4 regions of the Paenibacillus sp. 01T47 genome follow, and region 4 is predicted to be linked to each of the others. Evidence: riboswitches for the same ligand, from Rfam matches in the RefSeq annotation. Region 4 holds a riboswitch; each other region holds the start of a gene.

Region 1 (7,523 bases), on a different contig from region 4:
CCTTAAGCCCTATGATGTAACGGCTGTTGCTGTAACTCCCGGCTTCCTTCGCTCTGAGGAAATGCTGGAGCATTTTGAAGTAACGGAAGAAACGTGGCTTGATGCTGTGCATGGCGGCAAACCAGATGCCGAGCATTTCAGCCAATCGGAAACGCCATTTTTTGTCGGACGCGGAATCGCAGCTCTTGCAGCAAGCAGCGATTTGCTGGAAAGATCCGGACAAGTATTCCCGAGCTGGCAGCTGTCTGATGAGTTCGGCATTACCGACGTCGATGGCAGACAGCCGCACTGGGGAAATTATGCAAAGCAGCATGGTTTCTTGTAATACTTACTTTACCCGTTTACAACTTCTCCGCCGTTAATATGCAGCATTTGGCCTGACATATAACTGGAATCATCACAAGCTAGGTAGACATAGGCAGCTGCTAACTCATGCGGCTGTCCTGGTCGTTTCATCGGTGTATCTGAGCCAAAAGTGGCTACGGACTGTTCATCGAATGTCGCTGGAATAAGCGGCGTCCAGATCGGTCCGGGAGCTACACCGTTAACACGAATGCCTTGCTCAGCCAAATTCACTGACAATGCGCGCGTAAAGGAAACGATCGCTCCTTTTGTAGCGGAGTAATCAATTAACGTCGGATTGCCTTTGTATGCCGTTATAGATGCCGTATTGATGATGGAGCTGGATGCCTTCAAATGCGGCAAAGCGACGATCGTCAAATAGAACATGCTGAACACATTCGTACGGAACGTAGCCACAAGCTGATCGGATGTAATATCCTCAAGCTTCTGCTGCACATGCTGCTCTGCCGCATTATTCACCAAAATATCCAGCTTGCCGTACTCCTTAATCGTCTGCTCGATGACACTTTTGCAAAAATCCTCTTCGCCGACGTCGCCAGCTATAAGCAAACATTTCACGCCAGCTTTCTCTACAACTTCCTTCGTCTTCTCTGCATCGTCATGCTCATTCAAATATACGATCGCTAAATCCGCGCCCTCTTTGGCAAAAGCAACGGCTACCGCGCGGCCAATGCCGCTATCTCCACCCGTAATAATAGCCGTCTTCCCTTTCAGCTTGCCTGCCGCTTTATATGAATCCAATTCAAAAATCGGCAGCGGCTTCATCTCGGATTCAATGCCCGGTTGACGGTTTTGGTGCTGCGGCGGGTTAATATTTTTTTGTGATGACGATTTAGACATGAGAAAATCAGCTCCTTATATTTTTTCCATAAAAGATTTCATCCATCTCGGTCTTTAATCTTCTCGTAATTTCCTCTTGCTCTATGGTTGACAACGAATCCTTCGTATAGCCGAACAAATAGTTGTTCAAATCAAATTGCTTCAGCTTGCATTTGGTATGAAACACATTTTCTTGATAAATATTAACGTCGATCATGTCATACAAAAGAGATTCCTTCTTCGGTATGTAGTTCTGAATCGAGTTAATATCATGATCAATAAAAAGTTTATAACCATTAATGTCGCGCGTGAAACCTCTCACACGATAATCCAGTGTCATAATATCGGTATCAAATGAATGGATCAGATAGTTCAGCGCTTTAAGCGGTGAGATCTCGCCGCAGGTCGATACATCAATATCTGCGCGGAACGTGCTTATCCCTTCGTTCGGATGATATTCCGGATACGTATGAACCGTTATATGGCTTTTATCCAAATGCATCACTACGGAATCAGGCAAGGGACCCGGCGATTCTTCAAACGACTCATTGGGTCCGCCAATTACCGGCCCTTCCGATACGAGCAAAGTAACGCTGGCACCCTGCGGCTCATAATCCTGCTTTGCAATATTAAGCACATGCGCTCCAATAATATCCGATACCGTTTCCAAAATATTCGTCAGCCTATCCGAATTATATTGTTCGTCTATATAGGCGATATATGCTTCACGCTCTTCTTTCGTTCTTGTATAACACACATCATACATATTGAAGCTGAGTGACTTCGTTAAATTATTAAAGCCATGCAGCTGAATTCTTTGTTCCGGTGTAAGTTTCAAGCGCACATCCTCCTTTTCAATAACTACTATTTCCTTTTACCCAAAGACCGATGCGGCAAAACTTTTATGTTGCACAAAAAAAGCATTTCACGCCCCGGTTTTACCGAATGTAAAATGCTTTTTCCATCTCATTTTTAATTATGTTTTTTCAATTCCTTAATCCGGAGTATCGGATCTCCCACATACACCTGTGTTTGAGGAAGCATGCCATCACGCTGCTTAATGGCTAGGAAATTAAGCGTATTGACGAGCTCATCCTGCTGCTTTTCTTTTAATTGAAATTGCACACCATATTCATAAATGTCTTTGCCCAGTTCATTGTACCAAACGATAAATCCGAATAGCACATACATTTGATCAAGAATTTTCGTCTTAAACATCAAGAGAATATCGCTGTTAACGGGCAGCTTCACACCGACTATAAACCGGAGCCCGCCTGGTCCGATGTTTCGAACAAACACCTCTGTACTCCCAAGCTTCACACTGCTACCTTTGAACATCGTAATGGTCATCTCTGCCAATAGACAATGCTTCAAATCGATTCGAAAGCTTTTTCTCCGATTAACGAGCACCTCTTTACTTGGCATAAATAAAGCAGGCTCTTTACAAGATCTTCGGCTCAAAAGTTGTACGATGCTGTCCGGCTCTACAGGACGACTGAAATAATAACCTTGGATTTCATCGCATCGCTGCTCGCGTAAATAGTTGAATTGCTCCTTCGTTTCAACGCCTTCAGCCACCACCTGCATGCCCAGCTCGCCAGCCAATTGAATAATGCATTCGATAATGCTTTTATTTCTCCGATCCGTCATCAACTCCTCGATAAATGACCGATCAATTTTGATCGTATCGAGTGCCAAGCGCTTCAATAAATAAAGAGAGGAATAGCCGGTTCCAAAATCATCAAGCGATACTTTGATTTTTCTTTTCTTCAGCTCCAGCAGCAATTCAGTCACCGCATTCTCATTGCTAATAAAAGAGCTTTCCGTTATTTCAATTTCCAATCGATCTTGGGAAATTCCTGTCTCCTCGATGATCTGATCGATGGTATGCAATATATTTTGCTGAAGAAGCTGCTGCACCGAAAAGTTAACCGACAGCGTAACCGAAGGCAGGCCTAAGCTCTGCCACCGTTTATGCTGCATACAGGCTTCGCGAAGCACCCATTCTCCTATCGATACAATAAGCCCCGTTTCCTCTGCGATCGGTATGAATTCAGACGGAGCAACCAATCCCCAATCCGGATGATTCCAGCGCAGCAGCGCCTCAACGCCAACAATTTCCATCGTTTGCGAATGTACGCGAGGCATATAATGAAGGAACAGCTCTCCTCTTTCCTGCGCTTTACGCAAATCATTGCTGAGTGAAAACAATTTGAATGATTGCACATTTAAAGAAGCGGAATAGCACTGTGATTGGTTGCTGCCTCTGGACTTCGCATGATAAAGAGCCGCATTCGCGTTTTTCATCAACTGCTCCACCGAGCTCCCATCGCCAGGCGATTGACTGATTCCAATACTTGCAGTTACATTCAGCTCATATCCTTCTATCAAAAATTGCTCATTGATAAGCTTAATAATAGTAGCTGCCATATCCTTGATTTCGTTTTGCTGCTTTACATCAGCTATAATAATTGCAAATTCGTCTCCGCCAAGTCGGAATACGGTTTGGCCATCACGTAAATTGCTCATCAATCGAAAGGCGATTTGTTTCAGCAGCTCATCCCCAATCGGATGCCCAAGCGTATCATTTACATATTTGAAACGATCCACGTCAATCAGCATGATCGCCAGCCTCTGCTTAAAATACTCGCTTACCCTTAGCTGCTTATCTAGCTGGTCTTCAAACATTCTGCGATTTGGCATCTCCGTTAAATAATCGTGGTAAGCCAAATATTGATTTAATTCCTCAGCCTTGCTTCGATCCGTAATATCAAGGACTACGCCAACGATCGCTTGCTCACCCATATTTGACACTTGATTATAGTGCACTTCGCAATGAATATTCGTCCCATCTTGTTTAATGGCTCTGTGGCAGAAATTAGATAAAGACTGCCCCTCCTGTAACTTCGTTAGCTGATTAACGACGGCTTCACGGTCTGAGGGATGAATCGTCTGTATAATATCCATACCGATCAAGGAGTCATAACCGAACATTTTATTGAGCTGATCATTTGAATAAACGAAGTTGTTTTTCTGCGCGACAAAAATACCGACAATGGATTGCTCGACAATACTGCGGTATTTTAATTCGGTCTCAGTCAACGACTGCTCAATCATTTTTTGCTGCGTAATATCCTTGGCAATGCCGTAGACACCGATAAGCTTTTTATTAATAATGATTGGAATATTGGTCACATTAAATTCGACCGTTTGCCCTGTTCTCGTAATGCCTGTCGTATCATAGTTTTGAGGATTCAGCGTCTTGACCGTTTGCTCAAAATATTGAATCGTTTTATCCAGCGCTGCGGCATCTACAAATTTATGAAAACTATCATTAATAATTTCCTCTTTCGTATATCCAAAAAGTTGCTCAAGCACTGAATTGCATGACAAAAAACGCCCTTGTGCGTCTAAAGAAAAGACAGCATCAGGATTGTTTTCAAATATCGATTTATAAAGCTGCTCTTCTAGTGTGAGGCGATGCTGTATTTTTTTATTTTCCGTAACATCCTGAATCATGCCTATCGTCAACAATATCTCGTTTTCGGCATTCCGTATGAACGTAATGTTTTCCACCACATGTCTAACTTCACCGCCCTGACGAACGATTCTGTACTCGGAAACGCTTTCCTTTTTTGATTCAATTGCAAGGTGGAACTGCTCATTAACGCGCTCACGATCTTCGGGATGCACGAACTCAAAAAATTGTTCAATCGTCATCGAGAAATCAGATTTCATACCATATATTTCGAACATTTGATTCGACCAGGATGCTTCTCTGCGAATATGGTCAAACTCCCAGTATCCTAAATTAGCTAACTTTTGAACAATATTAAAACTACCAACATTAACATTGCCATTAAAACGTTTAATCATTTGTTTCATTGCTAAATATCCCCTCTTATTCATAACGTAGGCGGTAACCTGAAGTTTTTAAGGAGAGGATATAGGTATGTTATCACTCATCCTTTTGGCAACCCAGCCACCTTTGGAAATTTCCTTTAGGCCTGTTGGCTTTGCGTCATTGTCTTTCGACAACTTTGCTTTTTACTAGGACTTTTTACATATACCAGTATTCCATATTATTCCGATATATACCATAACCAATTTCATAATAGGTCGAATGATGTAGAAAAACCTCCCATTTTGGGAGGTTTGGTATATTGATGATTTACAATCTAGGATCGATTTCCTTCTCTTTGGCAACCTCAAACAAAAGATTCGCAACAGCCGCTTGATATCCATCGTTTTCCGGGGCAATTTCAGCAAAAGGAATCGCAAGCATATGCTGTCCTAGCCGGTACTCGTTAAATGATGTACGAAGCTTTTGCGTAATATTTTTTTGCTTGATGAGCTTATTGTACTTGTGCGGAAATCTATAATCATAACCGTAAATAATAGACATGTATTCCTTATTGCGCACTTTCATATAGGGAACCGTGTACGGCTGAGGCATCTCCGGCTTAATCACGACACCTTCCATATGATTGTCTACCGTAAGCGTGTAGAAATATTTTTCTGCAAGCTCATAGCTCTCCTCATCAGACAGAACAAGCGTGATGAATGGATCGTCAGAGAGGAAACGATACATCTCCGAGGTTTTCCACGCTGGCAGCTGCTCGCTTCCGTCTACGTATACGATCTTAAGCAGCGAAAATGGCTTGTATTCAAGCTCCCCAGCCTCGGCATACAGCTCCAGCTGCCTCTTATACGTTTCATATGCTTTGATATGCTCATCAATTGGCCTGTTTTTCTCAAGAATAGAATGAACATGTTTAAAGTTTTGGTAGACGGCTAGGCCATATTTCTCATTAATAGCCCCTTTGCTAAGGTGAAACTGATCCTTTTCAAAACCACTTTCCTTGAAATCATGCGCAAGCTTTCCGAACGCTTCCTCGAATCCATTCGCCTTCAGGAAAGCAAGCTCTGTCTCAAGCCCCTTCTCAATTGGCTTAAACTGCTTTTCGATGAGACCTTCTCCCAGCGCCTCCCATGGCAAAAGCTCGCCATCCAGCAGAAGCATCGATATATCGTTTTCCTTCATGTAGCTTCCGAATCTTTGCAGCAGTCGCTCATAAACAGCGGTTAGGTCAACCTTATTTATTTTGTACCCATTGCGGCTCACTGCAAAACATTGCTCGATATCTGCATGCAAATAAACATTGCAGCGTGATCCCATATATTTGGGCTGCAGCACGACCTCTTTAACACCGCGCTCCATAAAATAGTTCAGCCCTTTCCTCAGCGATTCCAGCTCACCCGCCGCTTCATCCTTATCTGCAGGAGACATGGTTCCTGAAATAAAGTTAATTTTATTGCGCGAGCAATACTGCAATCTGCGGGCTTCATCATCATCCAGCTCCTGCAGCGATACTTTGCGTTCCTCTTTGAAGAGAGCAGGAAGCTCGCCTTCCATGCCGGCTATTGCCGATTTCTGTGATTTGAAAGTCGGCTTCACCGACAGAGAAACCGAGGTTAGCAGATTGCCGTGAACTGCGCCTGAATCCAAATGGATTTTATTTCTGATCCGAAATGCTTGTTTAGCAGCCACATGTCCAAAAACATGATACGGCTGGTTTCCTGCTGCATCCCGCTTCAGAAACGCAAGCTGTGCTTCAATCGGCGCCGATCGGTCGAGTCTAAAATTGCGCTGATGACGGATCGAATTCACATCCAGCTTGCCAATATATTTGTTCTCGCATGGCGCGTGAGTCACATAATAGGATGGTCCTGATTTTCCTACCATTCTGTAGAAAGGCTTCGACAGCGATACGAGATGATTAAACTTCTGAAGCAGCTCAGCATCGCCTCTCAGCACCTCAGTCGAATCGAAGTAGGCATGCAGCAGCTCCTCTTCCACACCTTTGATTTCACCACGCATATATTTATGGACGAAGTTTTCATGATTGCCAAGCACAAACAAAAACTTATCCTGATTCGTATATAGGAAATCAATGATTTCCTTAGTGCGGCTTCCCTTATCGATCCAATCTCCAACGAGCAATACTTTTGTACCGCTGACCTTTCCTGTCTCAACCAATACATTGCCCTCTAGTTGAAACCCATGGCTAACGAGCAAAGCCTTCAGCTCATCCACACATTCGTGAACGTCACCGACGATAATCGTCTTCTGGTCCAGCGGTAAAAAAACGTCCAAATACTCAGCAGCATCCTCGATTATAATCTTATAATCCGGATTCGCAACCTTATCCATAGGGGAATAAAAATCTTTAGCCCGCACCTTATGAACTTTGCTATATTTCTCCCTCGAGAGCGAACCAAGCACGTCCTTGCGCAAACGATTAATGTGGCTCGTTATCAGTTTCTTCGAACGCTCCGAT
Region 2 (7,523 bases), on a different contig from region 4:
CTTGGTTCATTAACGATACCCTCTAATTTAGAGAGCGTGTCGAGCTGAACTGAGAAATTACCCAGTGATTTATATTCATTGCGATACTGATTATCCAGAAACTTCTCTCTAATCCGAGTGATAGAAGACGCCTCAACGCCTGTACCAAGCTGACCAGCTGCTGTTGATTTGGAGAAACCAACCGCGTCTATCGGTCTTGATGCAGTCATATTCACCACTTGGCGTGAGTAGCCTGCCGTATTCGCGTTTGAAATGTTGTGTCCAGTTGTATTCAGAGCAGACTGAGTAGTGAATAAGCTGCGCCTTGCCGTTTCTAAGCCATGAAAAGTGGATGCCATCGTATATTGTCCTCTCTTGTTACGTTTTCATATTAAAGCGGCCATTACGATTTAAGGCCATGCCTTGAACAGCACGATGATAGGTCGCTTCTTCCTCAGTCGGACCAAGCAGCAAATCTTGCGTAAAATGCAAATGCTCCAGAGTCATCCTTACGAGCTGTTGATTGAATTCGTTAATATCTTGAAGTTTCTTAAGTGCTGCCGACAGCTCATTCCATATCGCCTGAAGCTGCTGCTTCTCATTCGCTTGGTATACAGCCTGTATGAGCTTCTCCATTTTGAACGAACGATGGGCAGTCAGCTTCTGATCAAGCATATATTTCCCTATCAAAAAGATACGCTGCTGCTCCAGTTCCATGATCCGCTGAAGACTCTTCTTCTCTTTGCTTGAAATATACGAGAGCGTCTCTACTTGGTTCACTGTAATAGCCGACGTCTTCGCGTTGCCGTATTCAATTAGCTGCAGGTGCTCGTCTAAAAGCTCTTGCAAAATCACGATGATTTGCTGGATGTACTCATTCATTTAGAGGATTACTCCTTCAGGAAGGGAAGCAGCTTCTCGGCTATCTTGCCAGCTTCCACATGATAGTTGCCTGTTGCTACCGAACGCTTCAGCTGCTCAATATGTTCTGTTCTGTCCGCTCCGCTTGCTTTGCTTGTCGATAGCAATTCCTTAGCTGCAGCAGAGATTTGGACTTCGTCCTTCTGCTTAGCCTTGTCTGTCCCGCCTACTCTGGACTCCGAATGCTTCTGGTATGGATTAAGTGCTCCGATACGATTCGTCTCATTTATTTTCATTGTTTACCCACCTCATTATTTACAGGAACTAAAAAAGCCGATTACCTTTACAAGTATTATCGGCTTCAGTCAAGTGAAATTTTATAGTCAACAAAATTTTAAATTAAATCATTTATCTTTGTATTTTTCTAATCCTTTATAAACACCCGTTGGATTATACGCACTCTTTAAATCTTCTTTCCTCGATATATCTTGGAACATTTGCTTCTTGTCCTTCTCGATACGGAAACGACAATTGTCACATAGTTGATGTTCACGAATCAGCGTTCCGCAGGATTCACAAGGGTATGACATATTTGGTGCATTCAAAATAGAGATGCGTCCCTCGCGTATGAACTTCGTAATTTGCTTAATCGAAACGCCAGTAGCATCCGATACCTCAGTTATAATTGAGCCTCTAAACTCACGCAAAAAGTTTGCGCAAAGCTCATACTCTTTATCAATATCTCGCATGCAAGATGGGCACACGTCTCTAAAGTTTTTTGCAAAAAGCTTACCGCAGCGAGGACAATTATCTAGGTTCATCGCTCTGAGCCCTCCTTTTTTTGTAAAACCATACTAGCTATTAGTTACATTCTAATCGATAGCACTAACTTTTTCACTATGAATCTAATTATTAGATCTATCAGCCTAGCTGGATTATGAACGAGCCCAGGTCAAAATATAGATATCGAGCGGAAGCTCCACATAACGGTGCAGAGCCTTAGAGCAGGCTTCTGCCGTGCTTCCAGTTGTGTAGATATCATCGATTAAAAGTATACGAATAGCTCTATCGTATAGATGCTTTTTGCTATGGGATTCAGAGGCTAATAAGCTCAAATTGTTCGTATTCACTTCAAAAAGAGATTGCGTATCGCGCATTCTTTCGGAGCGCGTTTTGAAGCTCTGCTTCTCTGAATGTCGCGAACGAATGAGCAATTCCATAAGCGGCAGCTGAAAACGCCTCGCGATGTGGCTGGCGAGCTGCTCCGCTTGGTTGAACCCCCGATCTGCTGCTCGTTCTTCACTTACAGGAACGTAGGTAACAGCATCCCAGCAGTCTGCTATCGATATTTTTGGTTTGCGGCTGCTGCTGCTTGCCACGATAGACTGTTGAATAATTTCAAAGGTCATCGCCTCGAATGCAGGCAAGAGCATGTCCCCGAGCAAAGGAGCAAGCCGCTCATTGCCCCTATATTTGTACAAGGCGAGCATCGCTCGCATGGCTTGATTATAATGAACCGCGCTGCGGTTGCATATGAATGCGCTATGCGGACGACGTATGCAGTCTTCGCATGGGATGCCGCGCCCGCATCTACGGCAGGCGATGCGGGTCAGCCATGGTATTGCGGAGAGGCACGCTCCGCAAAGGGATTTGCGAAGCTGGGTCGTCAGCTTCACGTGGTTGTAGCTGCTCGCGCTGCGAGCCTCGCTTTGCGGTTTGCCGCATAGGAGACATGCGGCAGACGTTGGAGCGAGCAGCTGCGCGGATGTGGTGAAAGCGGATTGCAGACGCTGCAGCCATGCTCTTGGCGAGACGTTCATTTTGGCGAGCCTCCTTTTGATGCGGGGAGCAAGTAGCCTTGCTTGCGAGCCATGCGGTTCATCGTTTGAATATGGCGTACCGCCTGCAGCTGTGGTCGATTGCGATCATGGCTGCAAAAGTACACACGACCGAATGGATCATCCGCAGAGCGGCCTGCTCTTCCAGCCATTTGAACCAGTGAAGCCTCGTCAAATAACCTTCCGTCCGCGTCGAGAATATAGACATCGCTTTTAGGAATCGTTACGCCCCTCTCTAGAATGGTAGTTGTGACTAGAACTCGTATATCCCGTGAGCGAAAACGCTGCACCTTCTCCGTTCGTTCTTCATCCTGTGAAGAGGTTGCCGCAACAACAGCATGTGAAAGAGCAGCACGCAGTAAAGCCGCCATAGGCTCGGTTTGAGCAATTTGCTGCACGAATACAAAAAGCTGGGCACCGCGATCAAGCGATGACCGCATGGCTGCTAAGAGCTTTGACGGCAGCTTGCGGTGCTGGAGCATCTGCTTTACTGTAGGCGTTTGTAGAAGCTTGGGTACGGGAAGCGGATGACGATGATAACGAACAGGTACTCTTGCATGAGGGAGCTTCCCGCGTTTTGCTGCTCTTTGCAGCTCACTAGGCGGCGTAGCGGACAGCAGCAAACGAGCAGCACCTGGCGCACAGCTCTTGTCTGCTGCAAAATGCAGCAGCGGGTCACCCGCAAAAGGAAACGCATCCAGTTCATCAACTACAACGAGATCAAAGCCTTGATAAAATCGCATCAGCTGATGCGTAGTCGCAAGCGTAATATCTCCGCTTTCCCAGCGCTGCTCACTACCACCGTATAATGTTACGACTGAAGCCTTAGGAAAAGCTCTCCGAATACGCGGGTCAAGCTCGATCACCACGTCACGGCGCGGTGTGGAAATCAGTGCCTTTCCACCGCGCAGCAGGACAGACTCCACAAGCGGAAAAATCATCTCCGTCTTGCCCGCTCCTGTTACAGCCCAAAGAAGAAACTCTCTCATCTGGCGCTGCTTGTCCAGCTTTGATAAAGCCGCATCTATCGGCGGCTTTTCCACAAACTGCAGCGCCTTAGCTGCTGCAGCTGTCTGCGCAGGGCTAAGCCCCCATTTATCAAGCCGCTGTTCATACGTCAGCGGCCTCAACCCCTTACCAGAGCCGCGAACCGTCGTCTCTGCCCAATTCAACCCCGCGCGCTGCCCCGTAATAAGCAGCTCACATTCCCGGCTTCGCCCCATCCCAATGCACGCCATGCAATAGGCGCAGTGCCTCCCGCACGCTGCACATGCCGTGCGGTGCATTTGCGCCTCGCCGCTCCCACAGCGCAAACAGCTGCGCTCCCGCCTGCGGCGCCCCAAAGCGTCCAATCGCCCGCCACCCACGGCGGCTATTGATCCGCTCAGGCGCACCTGCCCGAGCAGCGAAGCAAGCTGGAGCAATTCTCTCCAGCTTGACGCGGCACCGGGACAGCTTGCGCTAGACAACAGGGCGTGCGCCTCGCTTCGCAAAAGCGCACGTCCCTGCAGCATACCCGCGGCAAGCTTCGCTCCTGCCGCAAACTCTCCCAGCTCTTCAGCGCTATAAACTCCCGCCTCCTCGCCACCCACACGCTTAGCGCTGCTACGCTTTTCACCATTATTCGCAATCGCTTCTCCTCCGATTTCCCCAACCACAGCGCCCCTTACCTTCTCCCACCTCTCCACTAAACCAAAAAGCCTCTCTATCGCCAACGCTCCTTTCCGCTTCCCTCGGCTACCCAAAAAGCGCCAACGACTCCCCAAACTAATCTTGCCATTATGAACTGCTTGCTCTACTCCACCACTGTATTTCCGATAATTTCTCTCCAGCTCGCTAGATTTCTGATTACTACTATTCAACCCGCCAGTTGCTGCATCTCCACCCGCCCCATCAGCTTTTGCTTCCTCCGCACATGCCGCCAACAGCTCAATCGCCTCATAATCAGCATTCCGTCCCCCCTCATTTAAGCTTTTACTCGCGTTATTTCTGCCGCCATTGCCACGTTTTATAGCCGCATCCCAAAGCTCCACTGCAATACACGCATCCCCGAGCGGCAGTTCTTCTTTTAGCAGCCATCCCTCCTCTGCGATCTCGTTGTTCAAGAATCCCGCTTCACCAAACGCTCCATGCATCCAGAAGTATTTATCCACCATTGCTTTGATAGTCAGTCGAGCCTGCCAGCATCCATTCACTTTCACAACATACAATTGTGCCCTCATCTCTATTCGCTCCCTTGACACTTTATAGAACTAATTTCATTATTCATCTGTTAAGTTAAATACAGCCTCTCCCTTCCCAGACAAATTGCAAGCACTGTAAACAAAAAAAAGCACACCCAACAACGCATTTGCGTTATTGAGTGTGCTTCACTCCGACTATTTCATTACCGTAGAGTATATACTAAAATGGCATTTTCGACAAATCTGTCGGATTTTGCAAATCAATTAGCACCGCATGATCGGAAAGCGACACAACTCCTTCTGCCTGGAGCAGCCATAGCAGCTGAGTTCCATCCACACCCTCTGTTTGAGAGCGCTTACCGTCTTCGCTTCCAGACAACGGGTTAGATCCATTAGAGTGAATCCTGACCTCATCGCCCCTTCTAGCTAATCGTTCAACAATAGCCAGTGTCTCCTCTGTAACCCCTTGATCTACGATCGTCAAACGAACGTTTTTCCCCATTCGCCGAGAGAAAGAAAACAGCGAACGTACATACCATTCCATATTGTTTTGCTGAACGTCAGCTACGAGCACATAATGCTTGCTGGATTGCTGGCGCCCTCGCCAAATTCGATACGCCAGATGCACCGACAATGCAGCCAAAGCATAACAGCCAATAACAAGAAGTAGAAGTTCAAACATGGCGGCCACCTCCTCTTTGTGACACTATATGCCATGAAGAGCCCACTGGTTCCGCAATCAAGGGACAAGGTGACAAAATGTGTGTTATGCCAAAATTATATCCTGCTTTATGCTGATTATTAGTCATTTTCTGACAAAGAAACACCCTTGAGCAATTTCCAATACATGTTATCATTTTAATATGAAAGCATGCATATCTAACCGGTGCACGCATATAGAAAGGGAGAGTGGATTTTCACAATCAAAATAACTAGGGAAGCGATGAAGTATAATCTACAATTGGACACTTGGATTATATGGAGCTAGTAGTGTAACCGGCCCTCTTGGAACCCCACTACGTATCTAAGAGGAGAGTGAAAGATGCGTTATTTTAGGAAAAAAATCAGTTTAGCCCTGGCTCTGTTATTAATTTTTTCGTTGTCGCTTAGTTCCATTGCCATGGCCGAAGGTGATAGCAATCAAGGTACGAATGCTGCGGCACTCGTAGATGAGAATAGCTGTCCACAGTACTCATCAGATCGCAAGGATGTCATTGCCACGCATTCCAATATCGTAGTCAATAATAACGGAACAGCTACCGCTACGTTCCAGACGCTAAAAGATTGTGTTAGAGTCAGCTTCTCCGGCTATGAAGGCCCTGCTGACTGGGCACCTGGACCCGGCGATACAACCATTCCATACAACAAGCAAACATTTTTTGAGGGACAGTCTATTATATATCCAAAAGCAGGTACTTACTCCGTTACGATTAACATTCCAAAATGTTTGCCTTATCAATTAGATATCTATAGCGGAGATTTAATTAAAACATTAGGTCCCGGCGCTCATGGTGACAAAATTTTAGCATGGAATCTAAAGCTTTCGAACAGCTGTACGGGCAGTATCATCATCAATAAACATTTAAATGATGTCGAGGGCGCTCCTCATGCAGGCATTACCTTCGAGCTTTGGAAAGACGGTAAATTAGTCAAAAGCGGTGTTACCAATAGTGACGGTATTTTGCAATTCAACGAATTACCTATCGGTACCTATACATTAAAAGAATTAACCTTAGATGGCTTTACCACCGATTTAGTGGCTACCCAGCAGATCGTAGTAACCACAGATAACTCTGTGCAAAAAGCAGTTATCAATACGGCTAAGCTCAAACTTGAAACAGCCTGCTCCGCCGATCCAAATAAAACAAGAACATGGAAAGTAAGTAACGAGAGTAACATCGAGGTTTCTTATTCATGGGAAATTCCGAATTCCACTCAAACAGGAAACGGCGTAATACCTGGAAAAGGTTCCGTAAGCTTTTCAACAAATACGGAGCTCGTCAGCCCAACTGATCCACAAGCTGTACCTAATACGCTGAAGATCCATTGGGGCAAGGAGAAGGAGCTTTCACTTGTGAATGAAGGCGAAACCTGCTCTACGCCTACTCCAACACCGTCATCGACACCTGAGACTACACCTACTGCTACACCAACTCCTACACCTGAGACTACGCCTACAGTTACACCAACTTCTACACCTGAGAGCACGCCTACAGCTACACCAACTCCTACACCTGAGAGCACGCCTACAGCTACACCAACTCCTACACCTGAGAGCACACCTAACACTACACCACCTTCCACACCTGTGAGCACGCCTAACAACACACCTACTGCTACAACTACGGTAACGACAACACCTACATCGTCACCTGAAGCAACACCAATTGTTGAAATTGATGATGAAGATCCACCTGTTGGAGGAGTTACTGAAGGTGGAGAAGGCGAGCCGCCAATCGATCCTGTTGTTGCTGTAGATGAAGATCAAGTCCCGCTTGCTACTCTGCCAAAAACAGGCGAAAGCAGTCCGGTTCCTTATTATCTCATCGGGGCATTTGCCCTTTCAGCGGGATTCATTTCTCTTCGCAGACAAAAACAAAGAAAATAGTTAAGATTATATGTTTCACCACGCACTCTTAGGCTGGTTTTATACAGCTTAGGA
Region 3 (7,523 bases), on a different contig from region 4:
CAAAACGTCTGCCATTTATCATCAAGGAAAATCTGTGTTTGAAGGTTTGCCATCACCTTTTACCGCTACTCGCTATCATTCTCTTATCGTACGCCGTGAAACGCTGCCTGATTGCTTGGAAATAACAGCGGAAACCGATGAAGGAGAAATTATGGGTTTGCGTCATAAGGAATATGCAATTGAAGGGGTGCAATTTCACCCTGAGTCCATTATAACGGAGCATGGCTTGACGATGCTTCGTAATTTCTTGCAAAATCGGACGGGCGCAGTGCGATGAAGGTCGAACTGAACGGCTCCGTAATGGATGCGAGCGAAGCCGTGATCTCAGTTTATGATCACGGCTTTTTGTACGGTATAGGTTTGTTCGAGACTTTCCGCACCTATGAGGGGAAACCTTACTTACTAGACAGGCATATGAAGCGGTTATGCTCAGGCTGTGATCAGCTAGGAATTCAGTACACGCCTAATATGGAGGAGCTGCGCAGCTCCTTTAATGAGCTTCTTGAAGCGAATGAATTAAAAGATGGCTATATAAGACTAACCGTCAGTGCAGGCGAAGCTGAGCTAGGGTTGCCGACAGGAGATTATGAACAGCCGAATGTGTTAATGCTTGTAAAGGCTTTGCCGCCGGTTAATGATGCGGTTCATATGCGCGGACGGGAGCTGCGGCTTTTGCAGACAAGGAGGAATACGCCTGAGGGTGAGGTTCGCTTTAAGTCTCTCCATTATATGAACAATATTATTGCTAAGCGAGAGCTGCTTGCCAGTGGTGCTGCGCCTGGGGCCGAGGGTCTTATGCTCAGCCGAGAAGGATGGTTGGCGGAGGGAATCGTGAGCAACTTGTTTTTTGCTAAGGACAATGTTGTATATACGCCTGAACTGGACACCGGCATATTGCCGGGCATAACGCGCGAGCGAGTTCTGGAGCTGGCTGGCAGTGCAGGGTATGTAACCGAAGAGGGCCTTTATAGCTTGGAGAAGCTGCAAACGGCCGACGAGATATGGCTCACCAATTCCATTCAGGAGCTCGTTCCCGTTACTCTGTTATCAGAAGCTGGCGGGGTGAGTAGAGTTATCGGCAACGGTCAAGCAGGGTCTATTACGAAGCAATTGCTTACTCTTTACCGACAGACGACAATTGACGGTGATGCTGGAGCTATCTAAGCTCTATAATCATGTAACATTAAGAAGAAGGATGGCGGTCTAACAATGGATCAACAACCAAATTTCTATAAAAGAGCATATGAGTTTGGCAGCGGAACGAGGCTGGAGCTAGGCGGGCGTACGTTGATTATGGGCATTTTGAATGCGACACCTGATTCTTTCTCGGACGGCGGGAGCTATACGAGTGTGGATGCGGCTCTTGCCCGTGCGAAAGCGATGGTGGAGGAAGGTGCTGATATTATTGATATTGGCGGTGAATCGACACGTCCAGGATTTGAACCGGTGGGAGTGGAGGAAGAGCTGCGGCGTATCCTTCCTGTTATTCAGGCATTGCGTAAGGCGCTGCCGCACATCCCTTTATCCATCGATACATACAAAGCTGAGACTGCACGGCATGCGCTAGAGGCGGGTGCTCATATTATTAATGACATTTGGGGGCTTAAGGGTGACCCTAATATGGCCGCAGTTGCAGCTGAATATGCTTGTCCTGTCATCATCAATCATAACCGCCATGCGAGAGACTATAATGATTTTGTTCCCGATGTACTTGCAGATTTGCAGGGCAGTGTAAGCATTGCGCGAACGGCTGGCATCGCTGAAGATCAAATCTGGCTAGATCCGGGTATTGGTTTTGCCAAAACCTATGAGGATAATCTGGAGCTGCTTGGCCGTCTATCCGAGCTGCATGCACTTGGATATCCGGTGCTGCTTGGTACCTCGCGTAAACGATTCATTAAGCAGACGCTGAATCTGCCTGTTGATGAGCTTGTTGAGGGAACGGCTGCGACGGTTGCTCTTGGCATTGCGCACGGCTGCCAAATCGTACGTGTGCATGATGTGCGTGCAATTAAGCGTACTGCACTTATGACGGACGCCATTTTATATCGACATTAATTGTGTTGTTGAATGCCATTTCTTATTTTAAATAAGGTACATCGTTAGGAGAGTGACTATAATGGATAAAATGATGATCAAAGGGATGAGGTTTTACGGCTACCACGGCGTATTTCCTGAAGAAAACAAGCTAGGCCAGAAATATTATGTGGATGTTGAACTCAATATGGATTTGGAGCAAGCGGCGTTAACCGATGATTTGAACAGTACGGTGAATTATGCAGAAATCCACGCTCTCACGAAAACGATTGTAGAGGGCCCTCCGTTTAAGCTTATCGAAGCTTTAACAGGTCACATTGCATCGCAAGTACTGGAAGTTTATACTATGGTAAATGAAGTGACGGTTCGAGTAACGAAGCCAAACCCGCCGTTTGATATCCATTTTGACGGAGTAACGGTAGAACTGCGCAGAAAGCGGGACAATGATGGACGAACAATTCCCGCTTGATGGCGCACAGGCAGAGGCATATATTGCTTTAGGATCTAACATGGGAAACCGTGAGCAACTGCTGCTGGAAGCGATTAGCCTCATCGATGCGCACCCGAGCATCGTGGTAAGCAGAGTGTCAGGCATGTATGAGACTGATCCGGTAGGCTACACAGAGCAACCGCCCTTTATCAATATGGCATTAGCTGTACGAACGACACTATCTCCATTAATGCTTTTGCGTCAGCTTTTGGAGTACGAGCAGCAGCTCGGTAGAGTTCGACAAATTCGTTGGGGACCGAGAACCATTGACCTTGATCTGCTCCTATACGATAATGTCAGAATGGATCAAGAGGAATTAACTTTGCCGCATCCGCGTATGATGGAGCGGTCGTTCGTTCTCGTTCCGCTGCATGATGTTTTGGATCAAACACATCGGCTGCAGTCCGAGGTAAGCGCAGTATCTGAAGCAGCGCTTCTGGATGGAAAGGAAGGCATTACGTTATGGAAAACAATCAATTGGCGCAGCGCGTCAGAGCCTTTCGAAAGCTGAAGGGCTATACTCAGCAGGAGCTGGCCAAGGAGCTTGGCGTATCGGTGGCCGTTCTTGGCTCATTGGAGCGAGGAACAAGAAAGACGGATACGAAGTTATTAAATCATATCGCTAAGACGCTCGGAATCAGCTATGAGGAATTAATGTCTGATAACCGTGAATAGTGCTGTCTGGTACACAAGACATGAACAATAAGCAGTTAGAAGAGGAGGAAGGAGTGACATGCTGAAAATCGGTGGCATCGAAATGAAGAACAGAGTGGTGCTAGCGCCGATGGCAAGCGTGTGCTATCCTGCCTTTGATTAATTGCCAAGGAGTTTGGAACGGGTCTTGTATGTGCGGAGATGGTAAGCGACAAGGCCATTTTGCATGGTAGTATACGGGTAAGGCTAATTGGGACATTATAAAGGATGTCAAAGTAGCGGTATCGATTCCCGTAATTGGGAATGGCGACGTTTTCTCACCAGAGGATGCAAAAAGGCTGCTCGAACATACAGGCCGTGATCCGATGGTAGCGATTTTGGAAAACTACGTCCACTCGCTTGGAGAGGACGAAGAATTCCAAGCTGTCAGTGCTGTTTCAGCAAAGAAGCGGGTTCTGCAGAAGTAGACGCTTACTAAAATACAAATAGATCGGTTATGCGATTTACCCTGTAACGGGAGCGAGCCGACACCATTCGACAAAAGCCGCTATCATGCGGCTTCTGCTCTACATTTCAGAAATGAAACGGTTTCAATGGGTCGTCTGGCTTTGATTGACATTCAGGGTAACTTTGCAATATAATCGTGCAATATAATCTAACGAAGACATCAAGAGCGCTTCAAACAACAGTTGGTATGAGGAATAAGAAGCGTAATATATTAGGTAACAGTGAATTCATACAAGGTATGAAAAATTAGTCACATGACAGGAGAATCGGAAAGATGAACGATAAGCAAATCATTCTGACTCAAGAAGGGCTGCGAAAGCTCGAAGATGAATTAGAGAACCTAAAGTCGGTCAAGCGTCGTGAAGTAGCTGAACGTATTAAAGTAGCAATTGGCTATGGTGATATAAGCGAAAACTCGGAATATGAAGATGCGAAGAATGAGCAAGCATTTATCGAAGGCCGCGTTCTTACCCTTGAGAAAATGTTGCGCAATGCGCGTATTATAAATAATGACGATATTGATATTGATACCGTGAGCATCGGTTCGATCGTAACGGTTGAGGATATGGAGTATGGCGACACAATGGATTATTCCATTGTTGGTACAGCGGAAGCCGATCCTTTGCAAAACAAGATTTCAAATGAAAGCCCGGTTGGTAAAGCGATTTTAGGCAAGAAAAAAGGCACCGTTGTCGAAGTTAGCGTACCAGTCGGCATTATTCAATACAAAATTCTCGATATCAAAAAATAATGTTTGCTATGAGCGGTTCAAAAAGCTTCCTTGTAGGAAGCTTTTTGAACGTTTAAAATATAAGAACGTATATTACAGGTCTATACATTGCTTATATTTTATTGCGAAACGAGATTTTGCTGCATGAATCCGGTGACAGCTGCTTGCTTTTGCCGAATGATCAAGGAGATGAAAGAAGTGGAACAAGAAAACAATGAACAGCAGGAGCTAAGTGAGCTCTTGCAAATTCGCAGAAACAAATTGGACGAGCTTAGAGGGTTAGGTGTGGATCCATTCGGCCGAAAGTTCGAACGCACTCATAACGCCAAAGATATTGTACAAGCCTATGAAGGGCTCAGCAAAGAAGAAATAGAAGAAAAAGCGGTTGAAGTGCGTATTGCTGGCCGTATTATGCAGAAACGCGGCATGGGCAAAGCGGGTTTTGCTACGATTCAAGATTTGAGCGGCAAGGTTCAAATTTATGTTCGTAAAGATTCCGTTGAAGAGCATAAGTTTGCAGCTTTTGACTTGCTGGATATCGGTGACATCATTGGCGTAGTAGGCGTTGTATTCAAAACGAATACAGGCGAAGTCTCTGTCAAAGCGCGTGATATTGAAGTTTTGACAAAGTCGCTTCTTCCATTGCCTGATAAATATCATGGCTTGAAAGACGTAGAGCTTCGTTATCGTCAGCGTTATGTTGACCTTATCGTGAATCCCGACGTCCAACAAACCTTTATTACTCGTTCCAAAATCATTCAATCCATGCGTCGCTACCTAGATTCCCGCGGGTATTTAGAAGTAGAAACACCAACGCTGCATTCCATTGCAGGCGGTGCTGCAGCACGCCCTTTCGAAACGCATCATAATGCGCTGGACATGCAGCTCTACATGCGTATTGCAATCGAGCTTCATTTGAAGCGACTGATTGTAGGCGGATTGGAGAAAGTATATGAGATCGGCCGTGTATACCGGAATGAGGGGATTTCGACTCGCCACAATCCAGAGTTTACAATGATTGAGCTTTACGAGGCTTATGCGGATTACAAGGATATTATGGCATTGACAGAGAATGTCATCGCACATATTGCGCAAGAGGTTCTTGGAACAACGAAAATCACTTATCAAGGCCAAGAAATTGATTTGACACCTCAGTGGCGCCGTGTCAGCATGGTTGAGCTTGTCAAAGAAACGACTGGCGTAGATTTCGGCGTGGAAATGAGCGACGAGGAAGCCCATCGTTTGGCGAAAGAACACAAAGTTGCCGTTGATCCGCATATGACGTTTGGTCATATTCTCAACGCTTTCTTTGAACAGTTCGGTGAGCACACGCTTATTCAGCCAACCTTTGTTACAGGACATCCGGTTGCTATTTCGCCGCTTGCTAAGAAGAGCGAAGCAGATCCACGCTTCACCGATCGTTTTGAGCTATTCATCGTAGCACGTGAGCATGCTAATGCATTTACGGAGCTTAACGATCCGATTGATCAGCGTGAGCGTTTCGAGTCGCAGCTTGTTGAGCGTGAGCATGGAAATGACGAGGCGCATGAGATGGATGAAGACTTTATCCGCGCTCTGGAATACGGCATGCCGCCAACAGGCGGACTAGGAATCGGTATCGACCGATTGATCATGCTTCTAACAGATGCTCCATCTATTCGTGATGTACTGTTGTTCCCTCATATGAGAGATCAGCGTTCTGCTGAATAAGAAAGAAACAAGGAACCGTTTGGCTTTTAGCAGCCAACGGTTCTTTTTTTCTAATATCGAGAATTTGCAACAACAATCCTTAAAAACATTCAAATTATGATTGATATTGTAGTACAATCTATTGATTTGCTAGATTCATATGGTAGAATAGAACTAATAAAGCGCTACACGATAACGGCAAACCTATCGAAAGGTAGGGACGCAAAGCTAAAGGGCCTTCCGTAAGATGGCAGCCAGCTACCGAATGAACAGGCTTTTTTTGTTTTTATAGGGAAATTCATCACATAGCGCTTCACACGATAATGGCAAACCTATCGAAAGGTAGGGACGCAAAGCTAAAGGGCCTTCCGTAAGATGGCAGCCAGCTACCGAAGGGAGTATATTCATGCGTAAATTTATGTTAGTCATCGCAGCTTTTGTTCTTTTTGCATCCATCCATGTAACGGTCGTTCAGGCAAATGAAGCGGACTCTTCTGATTGGCTCAATACGGGGAATTTAGATAAAGGTGTTGTCTCCGTACAATATGCAGTGAACACTAAAGTGAAAACGAAGCTTATGATCGCAAAAGGCGCATCAAACTATACATATAATCTAACCGGCGGAAAAACAGCTGAGAAGTTTCCATTGCAGCTTGGCAATGGCGAATATACGATATCTGTTCTAGAGAATACAACAGGCAACAAATACAAACTGGCGAAGAAAGAAACGGTGACGCTTGATTTGAAAGACAACAAGGTTTTGTACTTGAATTCCATCCAGAACATTGACTGGTCGAATGCGAGCAGCGCCATCGTCAAGGCAAAAGAATTAGCGAGCAATAAAAAAACGGATATGGAGAAAGTAAAGGCAATCTACGAGTATATTATTACGAATGTAAGTTATGATAATCAATTAGCTGCTAATCTGTCAGTTGATTACCTCCCCAATATTGATCGCACATTTAAATCGAGAAAGGATATCTGCTACGGATACGCTTCATTGTTTGCGGCAATGCTGCGGAGCGTGGATATCCCTACGAAGCTCTTGATGGGACAATCTACTTATGTGGATGTTTATCATGCTTGGAACGAAGTGTACTTGGATGGGAAATGGGTTACGATTGATACGACAGTTGATGCGGGTCTAAAGAAGGGCAAGAAAAAGTATGAGCTTATCAAGGATGCAGCTCAATATACAGTTACAAAAACATATTAGAAGTTATACGAGCTTGCGGAAATCGCAGAGCTCGTTTTTTTATGTCTTTCTTCAATATAGGTGAGGAGGAAGCGAAGCAACGATTGCGCAATTAGAAGGCAAATAGGAGTGTTGAAAACTTTTTCGTAAATAATAAAAAAACACTTGCAATGCTATATACGCCTATGATATATTATCTAGGTCGCCAACGAGATACACGG
Region 4 (7,523 bases):
GCCGTACTTGGCTTCTTGCCCCAGCCAGTAAGCCACTTGCCTAACCGAATGGATGGCAGCTCTATGAAATAGTAGCTTAGCGCCCCGGCTCCGAATGAAGCAACAAAGGCGAGTATCACAATAAACGTTGTTTCCAGCTCGCCATTCAGCAGATGGATGAGCGACAACAGGATGATCATATGATACAAATAGAGACTGTATGAGATTTTACCTAAAAACAATAACGGCTTTCGCTGCAGCTGCCTCGATAAACGAACGGATGATAGCGCTGTAATAATGAAGATCGAAGCGCCGATAGCCGTCATCCAATCGCCGCTGTGCGGCATGAGCATGTCATGGAAGTCCTCGCCATAACCGATCCATTTGAACGAATAGAAGCACAATCCGATAATAAGCATCAGCATAACCCGCCAACCATGCAACCGTGAAAATGCTGACTTCAGCTCTTTCTGATATTTGGCCAGCAGCGCCCCTATAATGAAGAAAGAGGCATAATGCAGCGAGATCACAAAGTTCGTCATATATTTCGTTTCAAAATTTTCAAGCATAATTTCAGCACCAATGGATAAGACGAGTGCCAGCGGCAGCCCTACCTTCCAGCTGCTTTTTACAATAATGAACATAATAAACGGGAACAATAACGAGATACGCATTTCATGAACGAGTGTCCACAAAATCGGATCATACCTCGTCGTATTGTAGTTTCCTACGAACAGCAAATGATGAATGATTGAGGTCACATTAGGGGGGATCACCCACAGATTGTTATAATAGCTCGTCAAATTCGTCAGCTTCGATACATAGACGATTTCCCTCATTAATATGGCGATCAGTAATGCGACGAGAAAAGGAATGTAAATACGGCAAATCCGCTTAATCACATATTTTGAATAGGATTGCTGGCGGTTGCTGAAAAACGGCAAGGAAAGTACAAACCCGCTGAGCAGAAAAAACATAATGACCGCTTCATGACCGCCCCATATCGCATGCAGCGGCGTGTATTTAAACAGGTTAAGCGGGTAATCAAAATAGCTGAGATCCGACGTATTTTGCGCAATAGGCGCAAATACCAATAAGAAATGACCAATCATTACGGCTAATGCCGCCAATCCCCTAAGTGAATCTAATTCCTCATAGCGCTGCAAGCTGCAATTCCCCCACATTTACCGAATCTATACAATGTCAAAGACGATTATAATGGATAGCAGCCTGCTTTGTCCGCAACTATTTTTGCACGCCGCCCGCAAGCTAAAAATGATTAATTAGAATAACTTCTATCATCAATATTGAGATCGATTCCGTGACCTTGATCGCCACAGCTTCACCACTCCTAAGATACACAAACAGATGAGCAATCCCGTACATCCCCCTACAAAATCAAGAACGACATCAGTTGCGTTACCCGTACGCTCGTCAGAGCCTAATTGATTCCATTCATCCATAGCCGGGACAGCAATGGCAACCGTCAGAGTAAGTATAATGGAAAGGAACCAGCGTCCGCGGGTCAGTGCTCGCAGGAACATAAACATCAACGCAGTAAAAGTCGCATACACAAACAAATGTGCGCCCTTTCGAAACAAAAATTCGATAAAGCTATAAGGCCGATCATGTGAATTAACGATGCTCGTTCGATAGGTAAGCGTAACATCCGGCAGCCATCTAACTAACTGATCGTATGTAAAGTGACTGCGCAAAAACGGCTGAATACTTTGTTGTTCATATGTTTGGGATGAAAATAGGAATAAAAGCCCGAGCCACCCTACTAATAATAGCCCCCACAGAATAGTCGGCTTCCATCTAGCAGGTCTATACATATTCAATTACACCTCCTGTAAAGCAACCAGCTTCCAATTTATTATCCCTCTATCATACTTGAAAAAAACACTCAAACAAAATGCGAGCATAGGCGTACTAAATTAGGCATGCCAAAGAACGGCTTGCTCGCAAAAGTGAAGCAGCCGGCGGCGTTGAAATTTTCAACTGAGAAATAAAGAAATATAATCCATCAATTATCAATATAAATGATATAAAAGTCCTATTTCAATATAGTCAATAAGCCTAAAGTTTGGTATTATAACTAAAAAGAAGTGAAATGAGGGCGATAGACATGTCTAGTTATTTAATGTTTACTGAGCTATCAACGCCATTGAAATGGTTTGGAATTCGGATTTTCAAGGATGAGAACGGCAGCTACTGGTATAAATACAAACAAAATAAACGTAAACGTATTTTTAAATAGAGCTATCGTCATCTAATAATGTACGTGATGCACAATTTTCCTCATTCATGCAGCCTCTCTCAAATCTTACGCAATCATAGCAATTAAGAACAAGATCAAGCGCCCTGCTTGCTCCCAACACTTCATCAGCTTGATAAGACTGGCACACTAATAGCTTATCGATCATTTCCTGCCGCAGCAACTCAATCGTCTGCTCTAGCTTTATTTTGTGTAGAACAGTATTTCTATTAATGGTCCCTCACCTCTCCCTGAGCATGCGTATTACGAACGGTATCAACATTTAGTTCCTCGCTATACATATTGCTTATTCTTCTCATCACTTGACTAGCCGCTGCAAAATCGCCATCTTTTTTATAGCTATCTGCGAGCGATTCAACAAGGCCCAGCAGCATGTATTCCAGCCTGCTTCGTTCCTGAACCGCCCAGTTATCGTACAAGCCTGCGAGCATTTCTTCTACAGGATAGACAAGCAATTCTTTAATAAGAATAAATTTCCTTAGTGCTCTTTTCTCCATATGAGCTTCTTCAAGTGACTGAATCCATTTCAGCAAGTCACACACGACAACCGCGTTCAGCTTAACATGGCTGCGATTAGCAACAATCGGATTCGTCCCCGCCGTATCGAACAATCCTTTTAAATGAGAAAGACTAACTCGCAGCAAATTACTTGCTTTGCTAATCTCTGCAAGTGGCCATAACGCATCGCATAACTGTTCTCTGGTCGGATTCGGGTAAAACATTAAGTAAACAAGCAATCTCTTCGCATTACGCTGCTGCCAGCCACTCGGTATTTCCTGGCCATTAATAAATACACGAAATGCTCCAATTAGCTTGACCTCGAGCAGCACATCCTTGCTTGGAGTACTCTTATAGGCATCGCCAAACATTTTAATGGCATCGATCCTCATTAACCCAAGCAGCGGATCACCGACATGAGTGCTCTCCGTGCTACTTAAAGGGTTGGAGAGGAAATCTAATATCTTCTGAGCAGCATAGGTCTGATTATCTATAAACACCAAGCTAGCTGCATCAGGCACCGTTACCGAGAACGCATTCGGAATAAACTGCGCCGTAATCTTCGACATATAGGATGGATATATCGTATCTTTGTCCCCCGCCATAACGAGGCAAGGCTTATTAATTGCGGATAAGTCATCCAAAGGATTCTCGGCTGCAAAGAGCTCAATTAATTTAAAATACACCTCCATGTCACACTGCAAGTACGCCTCTTTTACCCACCTTGTCTCTTCCCTATCCTGAGGCAGACAGGTCACTAAACTAGCCATCTGCTCCGCCAGTGCATCTGCCACACCGTTCTCAGCATACCTCCGGCGCAGCTCAACCGAACGCTCCATTGCCTCAGGAGGATAAAACCCAATCGTCGAAATAAGAACAAACGACTTCACTCGCTCCGGGCGGCTCATTCCATACCTTGCAGCAAGATTACCGCCAAGTCCGTGACCGACCAAATGTGCTTCCGTTATGCTATATAAGTGGAAAATGTCATCAAAATCATTGCAAAGCAGCTCCCATGTTAACTGAGAACCGTCATGTGATCGCTCCCCATGCCCGCGCAAATCATACCGTACAACATGATACCGTTTAGTTAGCACAGCAGCCAGCGGCTCCCACACACGAGCATTTAGACCTAGGCCGTGTAAGAGTACTACAACTTCAGCATCAGGATCAGAAGTGCACTGATTGAATTGGTAGAACAAATTAAATATGTCCATAGTCCCCCTACATTACCACTACTGTATGATTTTAGGTTAGTCTGTAATGCTAGTGTAATGCAAATTTTAGTACTATGGTAGTGGCTTTGCTAGTGAAATGAGTCATTTTTTTACATTTTACAACAAATTCTTGTAAGGGGAGACAAAAAACATGCAAAGCAAGCTATTTGAACGCAGCTTTTTGCTGTTAATGATCACTCTGCTTGATTTGGGTAATCCTTTTCTTGTTAAAATATATCAGGAATTGGATTGGAAAATTCATTATACATTTTCAATCTGCATGACAACCTACAATAAGCTGAACGTACCGCTAACGACTTACAAGCCTTAAAATTTGTATTTAAGGAAGTGTGGGCTAAATAGGAGCCCTTATCCCCTATAGCTGCAACTGATTTCTTATAACTAAGATAAATTATAAATAAATGCAAGCAAATGCATTTATCACTTCTTATCATTGGAAAGATAACGCAAAGCAGGGGCAGAAGAAGTCATCGCGACCTCTTCTGCCCCTGCTTTAATTTTACAAAAAAGAAGTGAAAACTCCTATTACATCAAACCTTCTGCAATAGCTCTTCCTGCTTCAAGCTCTTTGTTAAAGGCTTCTCTGTAGGAAGCAAGAACGTCTGTGCTATACCCATTCGTCGTCAACTTAGCTTTCGTATCTGACATGATAACTTCAAACCTTGCAGAGCAATTGTCTACTTCTTGAAGTCCTTTAGCTTTAAGCTGAGCTTGAACCGTCTTATCCGTTGCCGCTACATACTGCAAGCCAATATCCATAAGAGTTACCTTGCAGCTTTCTTTCAGCGCAGCAAGCTTGTTCTCTGCTTCTGCCGTAATTTGCTCATACGTCGGTTTAACTGGTACGCCACCACCGCCGGCATTACCCGTACCGCCTGTACCACCAGAGCCTCCAGTTCCGCCACCCGTGCCTGGAAGAACGACTCCGCCGCCACCTTGCTCAGCTCGATATGCTGCTGACTCACCGCTAACTGTTTTCGTCACCGGATCGTAGCTAATCTGCGTGCCTACTGATTCTGACAAGAAACGAATGGGCACATAGATCGAGCCTTTATAGGCATAGAGGGATTGACCAGCCGGCAATGCCTTCGTCTTTCCATTAAACACAAGAGTTGCATTAACTGGCTGTATCGCAATCGTAACGCTCGTTTGCGGCTTCTGGCTGCCCGTAGCGGCACTTTGCAATTGTTTCTTCAGCGCTGCAAGCTCTTTCACTGTTGGCTCGGAGATCGTCGCTTTCGCACCATCCCAATTCACTGTTTTTAGCAGTGCGTAAGAAATATAACGAATCGGTACGTATGTACTTCCTTGATGAATAAATGAATATTGTCCATCGGGCAGTTTAAGCGCTTGTCCATCAAATTGCAGCTTAATGGGCTGTGTCTTTGTCTTAATTGTTTCGGTTGCTGCGGATGCAGCGGTTGCAAGTACGGATGACAACATCATTACAACCAGAAAAATAGATAGAATACGTGACTTTTTCATAGAGCCTCCTCAGAATAGTAAAGCTTACTTGTTTAGCGAGTTTGCAATTACTGCAAGCGCATTGGCTCTAGCACCAGCCTTCGCACTCTCGTATTGCGCACTCCAATCCGGAAAGCTTTGCTCACCTAGATCGGCTGCTTTATACTCGCTCTTGGCATTGCTTATTAATTGATTGAATCTGGCATCACAATCGGCTTCCGCAGAAAATACCTTATTCAGATATTTACTTTGAATAGTAGCAAGCGTAGCTTCTTCATCCCCGCTAAGCTCTTTCGCAATCTGCTTAACCAAGCTATTGCTGGTTGCTTGACACGAAAATTTCAGTTTTTCCAGCTTTGCTGTAACCGAAGCATCAATCTCTTTTTTCTTCTGGGACTTATTTTCGGAGTTTGTAGATCCCTTATCCGGCTTTTGTCCCTTGTCTACATTATTAGACGCTTCATCTGGCGGCAAAGTTGCGCTCGGACTAGGTTTAAGGACTTCATCTGGCTGCGTCGTTGGAACTAGATCAGGCTCTTGTGATGGAGTAGCATCAGGTTCTGAAGTCTGATCTGTCTGATTAGTAGATTGTTCATTGGGCTGCTCCGTAATCTTCGGTGACTCTTGCCCTGCATTACTATCTGCAGCTTCTTCAAGACGCCCATTCAGTTCATCTACCTGATTTAACTTCGAATAGAGACTCATGCTTCCATAAATGACAATACCGATAACAACGAGCGCACCTGCGATAATCAAAATTGTTTTGTTCGTTTTTTTCATTGTTTTGGTTTCATATGAGCCACTAAAGAAGCAATGATTGCATATGAATCTCCTTCTTAGATTTTAAAATAAAAAAACTGACGCTTCATAGTGACGGGGCGTCAGCTTGCGGATATAGCGTTTTCAGATCTGTTAACGACGCCCTACGTGCTAGTTCATGAGACAGCTGCTAGTTTATTTTTGTGATAAACAATCCTCAAATAAATCTCCATGCGCTTTTTCTCATCTAAGCAATCTTTCCACAGCAATTCATTGAATCCCATACAGAGCTGATGCCATTCACGTACAACGTTTGCGCGCATGAACATAATAATAACCTCCATGTTTCCACATAAACCACGCGGGAGGCACGATATTCGGTAGCTGGCTGGCAGTCTTTTAAAAGATAAGCCCCTGTAGCTTTGCGTCACCATTTTTCAATGGTTTTGCCTTTATCGTGTGGGTTATGCGGTTGTTTTGTTTAATGGTATGGTAACAAAATTGTTGGGGGGTGTATAGGGTATATTTGTTAACAATGTAGAACTGATGTTAGTAACAAGATATAGTCTTAATTACTCATCATTGCTCTTATAATCACCGCTAATAATACATTCCCACCAAATCTTGTTGGACAAATACCATTCTATGGTTTGTACTATCCCTGTCTCAAAGTTAAAGGTTGGCTTCCATCCGAGCCTTTCTAACTTAGAAGAGTCAATAGCATAGCGTTTATCATGTCCTAATCTGTCCTCAACATATTCTATGAGATCTTCAGATTTTCCAAGCGTCTTAATTATTGTCTTTACCACTTCTAGATTCGTACGCTCATTATGACCACCTACATTATACACCTCACCGCTAATACCTTCATGTAGAACCAGATCTATTGCTGTACAATGATCGTATACATGCAACCAGTCACGTACATTCTTGCCGTCTCCATACACTGGAACCTTTTCATCATTAAATACACGCGATATGGTCAAAGGAATAAGCTTCTCCGGAAAATGATACGGTCCATAATTGTTTGAGCACCTTGTAATATTAACAGCCATGCCAAACGTCTCGTGATAAGCTCGTACTAGCAAATCAGAGCCCGCTTTACTTGCACTATATGGACTGTTAGGTTGAAGCGGTGTTTCTTCTGTAAAGAAGGTTGTCGGATCGAACTCCAAATCACCATAAACCTCATCTGTGGAGACATGAACAAATTTTGTAACTCCATATGTCCTTGCAGCTTCCAGCAGCACTTGTGTTCCCAAAACATTCGTACGAACGAATACGCCTGGATCTGTAATGGAGCGATC

The links. Region 4 has a riboswitch for cyclic di-GMP ahead of AC1DOV_RS01300 (hypothetical protein). Riboswitches for the same ligand answer to the same signal wherever they lie in the genome.
Region 1: it holds a riboswitch for cyclic di-GMP, as region 4 does, so the genes downstream of both, AC1DOV_RS29315 (EAL domain-containing protein) here and AC1DOV_RS01300 (hypothetical protein) in region 4, are expected to answer to the same signal.
Region 2: it holds a riboswitch for cyclic di-GMP, as region 4 does, so the genes downstream of both, AC1DOV_RS18310 (SpaA isopeptide-forming pilin-related protein) here and AC1DOV_RS01300 (hypothetical protein) in region 4, are expected to answer to the same signal.
Region 3: it holds a riboswitch for cyclic di-GMP, as region 4 does, so the genes downstream of both, AC1DOV_RS32850 (transglutaminase-like domain-containing protein) here and AC1DOV_RS01300 (hypothetical protein) in region 4, are expected to answer to the same signal.

Annotation. Positions count from the first base shown of each region.
Region 1 covers NZ_JBFTPA010000021.1:120,885-128,407, forward strand. The annotation lists gene AC1DOV_RS29300 (SDR family oxidoreductase) at 1-325, shown strand, start outside; gene AC1DOV_RS29305 (SDR family oxidoreductase) at 334-1,203, opposite strand; gene speD (adenosylmethionine decarboxylase) at 1,211-2,020, opposite strand; gene AC1DOV_RS29315 (EAL domain-containing protein) at 2,155-5,067, opposite strand; cyclic di-GMP riboswitch class I at 5,152-5,237, opposite strand; gene AC1DOV_RS29320 (metallophosphoesterase) at 5,354-7,523, opposite strand, start outside.
Region 2 covers NZ_JBFTPA010000008.1:229,415-236,937, reverse strand. The annotation lists gene flgK (flagellar hook-associated protein FlgK) at 1-338, opposite strand, end outside; gene AC1DOV_RS18340 (flagellar protein FlgN) at 358-861, opposite strand; gene flgM (flagellar biosynthesis anti-sigma factor FlgM) at 870-1,136, opposite strand; gene AC1DOV_RS18330 (TIGR03826 family flagellar region protein) at 1,245-1,661, opposite strand; gene AC1DOV_RS18325 (ComF family protein) at 1,776-2,660, opposite strand; gene AC1DOV_RS18320 (ATP-dependent helicase ComFA) at 2,657-4,900, opposite strand; gene AC1DOV_RS18315 (hypothetical protein) at 5,082-5,543, opposite strand; cyclic di-GMP riboswitch class II at 5,789-5,872, shown strand; gene AC1DOV_RS18310 (SpaA isopeptide-forming pilin-related protein) at 5,904-7,469, shown strand.
Region 3 covers NZ_JBFTPA010000034.1:30,249-37,771, forward strand. The annotation lists gene pabA (aminodeoxychorismate/anthranilate synthase component II) at 1-277, shown strand, start outside; gene pabC (aminodeoxychorismate lyase) at 274-1,164, shown strand; gene folP (dihydropteroate synthase) at 1,210-2,058, shown strand; gene folB (dihydroneopterin aldolase) at 2,120-2,506, shown strand; gene folK (2-amino-4-hydroxy-6-hydroxymethyldihydropteridine diphosphokinase) at 2,481-3,038, shown strand; gene AC1DOV_RS32825 (helix-turn-helix domain-containing protein) at 2,990-3,202, shown strand; partial or broken gene AC1DOV_RS32830 (tRNA-dihydrouridine synthase) at 3,261-3,427, shown strand; gene AC1DOV_RS32835 (tRNA-dihydrouridine synthase) at 3,469-3,648, shown strand; gene greA (transcription elongation factor GreA) at 3,963-4,439, shown strand; gene lysS (lysine--tRNA ligase) at 4,608-6,128, shown strand; cyclic di-GMP riboswitch class I at 6,295-6,373, shown strand; cyclic di-GMP riboswitch class I at 6,423-6,501, shown strand; gene AC1DOV_RS32850 (transglutaminase-like domain-containing protein) at 6,514-7,323, shown strand.
Region 4 covers NZ_JBFTPA010000001.1:311,655-319,177, reverse strand. The annotation lists gene AC1DOV_RS01335 (acyltransferase family protein) at 1-1,145, opposite strand, end outside; gene AC1DOV_RS01330 (VanZ family protein) at 1,281-1,814, opposite strand; gene AC1DOV_RS01325 (hypothetical protein) at 2,108-2,239, shown strand; gene AC1DOV_RS01320 (hypothetical protein) at 2,232-2,426, opposite strand; gene AC1DOV_RS01315 (alpha/beta fold hydrolase) at 2,467-3,972, opposite strand; gene AC1DOV_RS01310 (hypothetical protein) at 4,124-4,303, shown strand; gene AC1DOV_RS01305 (copper amine oxidase N-terminal domain-containing protein) at 4,519-5,478, opposite strand; gene AC1DOV_RS01300 (hypothetical protein) at 5,503-6,237, opposite strand; cyclic di-GMP riboswitch class I at 6,593-6,677, opposite strand; gene rfbB (dTDP-glucose 4,6-dehydratase) at 6,789-7,523, opposite strand, start outside.